One region of the Pseudomonas sp. S2_E02 genome, then DNA from elsewhere that is predicted to be linked to it. Evidence: predicted binding sites of a transcription regulator. Region 1 holds the regulator's gene; the other holds the start of a gene.
The links. Region 1 encodes FliA, which starts transcription of late flagellar genes. Its sites were predicted from a motif close to CTAAAGTTTNNNNNNNNNNNGCCGNTAA; they were not measured.
Positions count from the first base shown of each region.

Region 1 (4,212 bases):
GCGCTTTGAATTGAACAGCCTGCGCGAGCTGATGGAAGTTCAGCTCGGCACCCTGGCCTGGAATCAGCTGCAAGGCAGCCGTCCGGCGCAAGCCAACCTGTATCGCCGTCTGCAACGTATCGGCCTGTCCGGCCCGTTGTCGCGCGATCTGCTGGCGATGATCACTGATATCGAAGAACCGCGTCAGGCTTGGCGCATGCTGCTCGCGCATCTGGCCCGGATGATTGCCGTACCGGAAGTCGAGCCACTGGAAGAGGGCGGTATCATTGCCATGGTCGGTCCTGCCGGCATGGGCAAGACCACTACACTCGCCAAGCTGGCCGCGCGTTATGTGCTGAAATACGGCGCGCAGAATGTCGCGCTGGTGAGCATGGACAGTTTCCGTATCGGCGCTCAGGAACAACTGAAGACGCTGGGCCGCATTCTCAATGTGCCAGTGACCCATGTCGATCCGGGCCAATCGCTGGTGCAAGCGCTGGATCCACTGCTGCGCAAACGCGTGGTATTGATCGATACTGCCGGCCTGCAAGCCAGCGATCCGGCCCTGCGCATGCAGCTGGAAAGTCTGGCCGGGCGTGGCATTCGTTCAAAAAATTATCTGGTCTTGGCAACCACCAGCCAGAAACAGGTTCTAACCGCCGCTTATCACAGTTACAAGCGTTGCGGGCTTGCCGGCTGCATCCTGACTAAACTGGATGAAACGGCCAGCCTTGGCGAAGTGTTGAGCCTGGCGATCAGTCATGAATTGCCGGTCGCGTACCTGACCGATGGCCCACGGATTCCGGATGATTTGCATCTGCCGCGCCGTCATCAACTGGTCAGCCGCGCCGTCAGCGTGCAAATGCAGGAAGAACCCAGCGAAGAAGCCATGGCTGACATGTTCGCTGATATCTATCACAGCCCGACCAAGCAGGTAGGCTGAGGTATTCATGAACAGTTTTTGTACCTACATCGATGGTCTGCCATGCATTGTTCCGGTTGTGAACGCGCAGCCAGTAATGTGGCCTCCGTCTATGCAAGACAAGGTAAAGAAATAACATGGGCAGCATGCATCCCGTACAGGTGATCGCGGTGACCGGCGGCAAAGGTGGCGTCGGCAAGACTAACGTGTCAGTGAACTTGTCGCTGGCGCTGGCAGAGCTTGGCCGTCGGGTCATGCTGCTGGACGCCGACCTGGGTCTGGCGAACGTTGACGTATTGTTGGGGCTGACCCCTAAACGCACGCTGGCCGACGTCATCGAAGGCCGGTGCGAGCTGCGCGACGTGCTGTTGCAAGGCCCTGGTGGCATTCGCATCGTGCCGGCGGCGTCCGGCACCCAGAGCATGGTGCACCTGAGCCCGGCGCAACATGCCGGCCTGATTCAGGCGTTCAGCGACATCGGTGACAATCTCGATGTACTGGTGATCGATACCGCTGCGGGTATTGGTGACTCGGTAGTCAGTTTTGTTCGCGCCGCGCAAGAAGTGTTGCTGGTGGTCTGCGATGAGCCGACCTCGATCACTGACGCCTACGCGCTGATCAAACTGCTCAACCGCGATTACGGCATGAACCGCTTCCGCGTCCTCGCCAACATGGCGCAGAGCCCGCAGGAAGGGCGCAACCTGTTCGCCAAGTTGACCAAGGTCACGGATCGCTTCCTTGACGTGGCCCTACAATACGTCGGCGCCGTGCCTTACGACGAAAGCGTGCGTAAAGCGGTGCAGAAGCAGCGCGCGGTGTACGAAGCCTTTCCGCGTTCCAAGTGCGCGCTGGCGTTCAAGGCGATCGCGCAGAAGGTCGACACCTGGCCGCTGCCCGCCAACCCGCGTGGCCACCTTGAGTTTTTCGTCGAGCGCCTCGTGCAGCAAACGGCAGGGCCCGTGCTATGACCGCAAGCGGTATGAACTACTACAAGAAGTCGGCACGTGACGCGCAGTACGAGTTGATCGAGCGTTACGCGCCACTGGTCAAACGCATTGCCTACCACTTGCTGGCGCGCTTGCCGGCGAGTGTGCAGGTCGAAGACCTGATCCAGGCCGGGATGATCGGCCTGCTTGAAGTCTCGACCAAATACGACGCCAGCAAAGGCGCCAGTTTCGAAACGTACGCGGGCATACGAATCCGCGGCGCGATGCTCGACGAAGTGCGCAAAGGGGACTGGGCGCCACGCTCGGTTCACCGCAATACCCGTATGGTCAGCGACGCGATTCGCTCAATTGAAGCTAAAACCGGCCGTGATGCTAAAGATCACGAGGTTGCGGCCGAACTCCAATTGAGTCTCGACGATTACTACGGGATTTTGAATGACACCTTGGGCAGTCGCCTGTTCAGTTTCGACGACCTGTTGCAGGACGGCGAACACGAAGGGCTGCACGAGGATGGCGCGAGTGCTCATATGGAGCCGTCACGCGATCTGGAAGATGAACGTTTCCAGGCAGCGTTGGCGGACGCGATTGCCAATTTGCCGGAGCGTGAGCGACTGGTGTTGGCGCTGTACTACGACGAAGAGCTGAACCTCAAGGAGATCGGTGAAGTCCTTGGCGTCAGTGAATCGCGGGTCAGCCAGTTACACAGCCAGTGCGCGGCCCGTTTGCGGGGGCGTTTGGGGGAGTGGCGAGCGCGCTGAAGGCAGTGTGGGGACACTGCGAACGAGGCTGGTGCGGTGATGAACGGCACCGGTCTTGCTCTGTTGTGCTCCAGACAGTCTTCGAGTGCTACGCCGGAATGATTGAAATGGCGCGTCCAGGTGCTGGGCGCGTTTAAGACTGCTTGGAGGTCGAATTGGACAAGAACATGAAAATCCTCATCGTTGATGACTTCTCAACGATGCGGCGGATCATCAAGAACCTGCTGCGTGATCTGGGGTTCACCAACACTGTCGAGGCGGATGATGGCGTGACTGCCATTCCAGTGCTCAACAGCGGAAGCATCGACTTTCTGGTAACGGACTGGAACATGCCGGGCATGACCGGTATCGACCTGCTGCGTCACGTGCGTGCCGATGAAAAACTCAAGCACTTGCCAGTGCTGATGGTGACTGCAGAAGCCAAGCGCGAGCAGATCATTGAAGCCGCTCAGGCTGGTGTAAACGGCTACGTAGTCAAACCTTTCACGGCTCAGGCGTTGAAAGACAAAATCGAGAAGATTTTCGAACGCATCGGCTGATGAACGCGCGGGGGAGCTATGGAGCATAACGAATCTTCACAGGGCGATTTCGAGTCGACCCTGAAAAAACACGCGGTCGAACTGGTCGAAAGCCTTGAAAAAGGCAGGTTCGGCGACGCTGTGCAACTGATCCATGAGCTCAATCAGACCCGTGACCGTGGCCTGTACCAGGAAGTCGGCAAGCTCACACGTGAACTGCACAGTGCGATCGTCAACTTCCAGATCGATCCGAACATGCCGCAGGCCGAGGAAGTGTCGCAAATCACCGACGCCACCGAACGCCTGGGCTATGTGGTCAAGCTGACAGAAGCCGCGGCCAACCGCACCATGGATCTGGTGGAAAGCGCCACGCCGGTGGTCAACAGTCTGGCTGATGAAGCGCAGACCTTGAGCGCCGATTGGGGTCGCTTCATGCGTCGCGAGGTCGGGGCTGAAGAGTTCCGCGAGCTGGCGCGCCGGGTCGACGGTTTTCTGTCACGCAGCAGCACGGACAACCGTGCGGTGTCGAGCAATCTCAACGACATCCTGCTGGCCCAGGATTACCAGGACCTGACCGGTCAGGTGATCAAGCGTGTGACCCAACTGGTCACCGAAGTCGAAAGCAATTTGCTCAAACTCGTGCTCATGGCCAGTCAGGTCGACCGCTTTGCGGGCATCGAACATGACCGCGCCGCGATGCTTGCAGAAAAAGATCCACAAAAACATCTCTCGCAGGGTGAAGGTCCGCAGATTCATGCCGATAAACGAGAAGACGTTGTGTCCGGTCAGGACGATGTGGACGATTTGTTATCCAGCCTCGGATTCTAGAGTTGTGGAATTTTAGGTTTTTTGGGTTTTTAGACCTGTAGGAGCACCCCATTAATGAGCTTCGGCGCCGATGAAGAGATCCTTCAGGATTTCCTGGTTGAGGCCGGCGAGATTCTTGAGCAACTGTCCGAACAACTGGTCGAGCTGGAAAGCCGTCCGGATGACGCAGATCTGCTCAACGCAATTTTTCGCGGTTTCCACACTGTAAAAGGGGGCGCCGGCTTCCTTCAGCTCAACGAGCTGGTGGAGTGCTGTCACAT
Region 1 is NZ_CP162761.1:6,341,386-6,345,597, forward strand. Features, by position in the region: gene flhF (flagellar biosynthesis protein FlhF) at 1-922, shown strand, start outside; gene fleN (flagellar synthesis regulator FleN) at 1,039-1,869, shown strand; gene fliA (RNA polymerase sigma factor FliA) at 1,866-2,606, shown strand; gene AB4O01_RS28495 (chemotaxis response regulator CheY) at 2,774-3,145, shown strand; gene AB4O01_RS28500 (protein phosphatase CheZ) at 3,164-3,952, shown strand; gene AB4O01_RS28505 (chemotaxis protein CheA) at 4,007-4,212, shown strand, end outside.

Region 2 (4,212 bases), 1.2 Mb from region 1:
AGCACTTTCTCACCGGAATACTCCAGCGGCCCGCGCGCATCCCAGATCGCCAGATCGGCAGCACCGAGGCGGCTTTGCAGGTATTCACGGGTCGCGGTCGGTTCTTCATGCAGGGTCAAGGGCACAGGGCCGCCCACTGCAGGCGGAACCTGGATCGACATCGGCATGCCGGCCGCCAGCCACGCCGGCAGACCGCCGTCAACGTAGTGATATTTGTCGTGACCGATCACGTCGAGCAGCCAGATGAAACGCCCGGCCCAACCGCCGCCTTCGTCGTCATAGACCACGTAGACCGCATCTTTGCGATGGCCCAGTTCACTGAACAACGCTTCCAGGTCGCCTTTGGCCGGCAACAAGCCCGGCGCCGGTGGCTGGCCAAGCTGGGTGCGTTTCGGGTCGACAAAGCGTGCGCCGGGAAAGTGACCTTCGGCATAACGGGCAGGGCTGGTCAGGTCCACCAGAATCAGTTCAGGGGAATCGAGACGCGGGAGCAGGTCGCTCGCCTCGATGACGAGCGGCAAGCCAGAGAAGTCAGACATGTGAGGTCTCCAGAGCACAAAGGGGAGGATTGTAGCGCAGCCTCATCGGCCGCGGCTGCTAAAGCTGTGCAGGGCTTTTTCGATGCACTGTGCGGTTTTGCCAAAGGCTTGCACGGTGATATCGGCGAACGGCCCGCCGCCCTGATCGGCGACGACAATCATGATCACCCGGCCGTTATTGACCAGGGAACGCAGAAACAGATGCTCGCCACGAAACAGGGTGCGCAGGCTCGCTGGCAGCAGAGCGGAGAACTGAGCGTTGTTCTCGGGATTGATCCGCACCTGCGCCTGTTGCGCGAGCAGCCGTTGCAAGACCTTGCTCTGGCTGACGACGAAATTCAGCGCCGCCGCTTCTTTCGGTAGCCCGGCGGTTTGATTCACGCGCAGATTGGACTGTGTGCGATCGGCCATCAGGATCATCACCCGGCGCATGCCGCTGGCAACCAGCGCATCGCGAGCGGCGACGGTCAGGCTCATGGCATTGGTGAAGCGGCTTGGCTCGGCCAATAGCTCGGCGCATTGCTGGCGCCATTGCGTCAGATCTTCCGAGGTTGGCGCAGCTGCGGGCAGCATGCCGGCTGGCAAACGATGGGTGCCCCATGGCCACAGCAACGAAACCGCCGGATGCCACAGGTCGGGCATCGCATGATGGCGCGCGCTGTTGGCGGCTTGCTGGTGCAACTGTTGTTGCACTTCATCCATGGAAATCTGCAGATAAAGGCTGGTCAGGTACTGCCAGCGTTCGCTGTGCGGACTGTCCCACGCCTGTTGCGCAGACAGTGCCAGGCCGTTGGCCAGCAGCACGGTGTTGGCCGGCTGGTTGAGCCAGCGGCGCAGGGTCGGGTCGTCATCGAGGCGGTTTTGCTGGCGCAACGGATGTTCGCTGTCGCGGGCGATGCGCAGCACTTTGACCAGTTCGCGCTGTTCACTCAGCAGCAGCTTATAACCCTGCTGCACCCAGATCGGCAGGTGCCAGACTTGCACCAGCGCCTCGGCGATTTTCAGCAGGCGTACGCCGAACAATTGCTTTTCGACCACGCGCGCCGATTCGCCCTTGTGGATAACCCGCAGTTCCCATTCTTCGAGCAATTGCGGATAAGTCAGCGCCAATGGCCACAGCGGCGACAAAAACAACAGGCTGCCCCAATGAATGTCCTGCCACAGCCGCGCCAGGCGACTGGCGAAAAAACCGTTGGCCTGTTGCGTCGCGTGCTGGCTGATCATCTGTAACTGGCGCAGGGCCTTGGGGATTTGCATCTGCGGTTCAGCCGGCAGGCGCGCGAGCAATTCTTCAGTCCGCGCCAGGCCGAGACGGTTGATCGCCACCTCGAGATTTTCCGCCGGTGCGGCCATGGTGCCGTGGGTGTGACGATTCGCCTCACGGATGATGCTCAAGGCCAGTGCCGGGCTGTCCTGCATCAGGTCGGCGATGTCGCGCAGCGAGCTGCGATTGTCGCGGATCGCCCGACAGACTTTGTCGTGAGCCTCTTGCGGCACGGGCAGCCGGACGCCATCGAGCAACTTTACCCAGCCGTCGAGGGTGGTCGGTTTTGCGTGTGGGACGTTCGTTTCATTAGCCATGTCTGGAGGGGATCTTCACTGACTGTAGACGCGCCCGGCATGGGCTAAATTGGCTTTTCGCCTGAACTGGCTATAGTCTGGCGCAGTTTTGCCGATAAGTAGAAGAAGAGATTTTTTAACTTCCGAATATGACCTTGAACCCGACTTAAATAAGTACTTTCTACCTATGGCTAAAATTATCGGCATCATCGTCGTATTCGCGAGCGTGCTCGGCGGATACGTGCTCTCCCACGGCAAGATTGCCGCCCTGATCCAGCCCTTCGAGGTGATGATCATCGGTGGTGCGGCACTGGGTGCATTCCTCCAGGCCAACCCCGGTTACATGACGATGCACGTGCTCAAGAAATCCCTGAGCATGTTCAGTTCGCGCTTCAGCCACACGTTCTATCTGGAAGTGCTCGGGCTGATCTACGAGATCCTCAACAAGAGCCGCCGCGAAGGCATGATGGCCATCGAAGGCGACATCGAAGATGCCGCCGCGAGCCCGATCTTCGCCAAGTACCCGGCAGTGCTCAAAGACGAACGCATGACCGCGTTCATCTGCGATTACCTGCGCATCATGTCGTCCGGCAACATGGCGCCGCACGAGCTGGAAGGCTTGTTCGACATGGAACTGTACAGCCTGAAAGAAGACCTTGAGCATCCATCTCATGCGGTGAACGGCATCGCCGATGCCATGCCCGGTTTCGGTATCGTCGCGGCGGTACTCGGTATCGTGGTGACCATGGCCTCCCTGGGTGAAGGCGATCAGAAGTCCATCGGTCTGCACGTTGGTGCGGCACTGGTCGGTACCTTCTTCGGTATTCTCGCGGCGTACGGTTTCTTCGGCCCATTGGCGCATTCCCTGGCTCATGATGCCAAGGAAGAGCTGAACGTCTACGAAGCCATCAAGGCCTCGCTGGTGGCTTCGGCTTCCGGCATGCCGCCTTCGCTGGCGGTCGAGTTCGGTCGCAAGGTTTTGTACCCGGCGCACCGTCCAAGCTTCGCCGAGCTGGAACAAGCGGTTCGCGGTCGCTAAGTCATGGAAAATAATCAGCCGATTATCATCAAGCGCGTCAAGCGCATAGCCGGCGGGCATCACGGCGGGGCGTGGAAAATCGCCTTCGCCGACTTCGCCACGGCGATGATGGCGTTCTTCCTGGTGTTGTGGCTGCTGTCCACCGCCACGCCCGAGCAGAAGATCGCCATCGCCGGTTACTTCAAAGACCCGGTCGGCTTTTCCGAAAGCGGCACGCCGTACATCATCGACCTGGGCGGCACGCCGACCCTGGCGCCGGAAAACACCCTTAACCCGGAAGTGAAATCGCAGCCGCAGCCTGACAAGGTTACGGTCGATACTGAACAGGTTGAAGGCATGGCCGAGCAGGTCGAGAAGGAGCGTCTGGAACTGCTGCTGCAAGAACTGCAGAACAAGGTCGACGAGAACCCGCAGTTGCAGAAGTTCAAGGATCAGATCCTCTTCGAGATCACTCCGAACGGTTTGCGCATCCAGATCATGGACGCCGAGAACCGGCCGATGTTCGACTCCGGTTCTGCACGCCTGAAGCCGTACTTCGAAGACATCCTGCTGGCCATGGCCGACACCATCAAAGCGGTGCCGAACAAGATCAGTATCAGCGGCCACACCGATGCCAAGCCTTATATCGGTACCGGTGATTACGGTAACTGGGAGCTATCGGCCAACCGTGCCAACGCTGCCCGGCGTGCCTTGGTTGCCGGTAGCTATCCGGATGCGCAAGTGGCGCGGGTAGTGGGTTACGCCTCGTCGGCATTGTTCGACAAGGAAAACCCGTTCAACCCGGTCAACCGCCGCATCGATATTGTCGTACTGACCAAGAAGGCCCAGGCGGCCATCGAAGGTGCGCAAGGTGCCGACGCGGCTAAACCGGCGGATCAGAGTCAAAACGGCAACGCCCCGGCGACACCGGTTGATCCGAACGCGCTGCCGGCGGATCAGCAACCGGTGCCGGCGCACGAGCTTCGCGAGCGGTTGAATCTGTTCGACGACGCCGCACCGAAACCGGCCGAGCCGGGGAGTGCGGCGCCTGCTCCCGCTACTCCGCCAGCCACTGCACCGGCTCCCACGCCCAAG
Region 2 is NZ_CP162761.1:5,114,296-5,118,507, forward strand. Features, by position in the region: gene rhdA (thiosulfate sulfurtransferase) at 1-539, opposite strand, end outside; gene AB4O01_RS22965 (HDOD domain-containing protein) at 582-2,120, opposite strand; gene motA (flagellar motor stator protein MotA) at 2,287-3,138, shown strand; gene motB (flagellar motor protein MotB) at 3,142-4,212, shown strand, end outside.
Region 2: the regulator FliA is predicted to act here: its motif matches at 2,191-2,218, upstream of motA (flagellar motor stator protein MotA).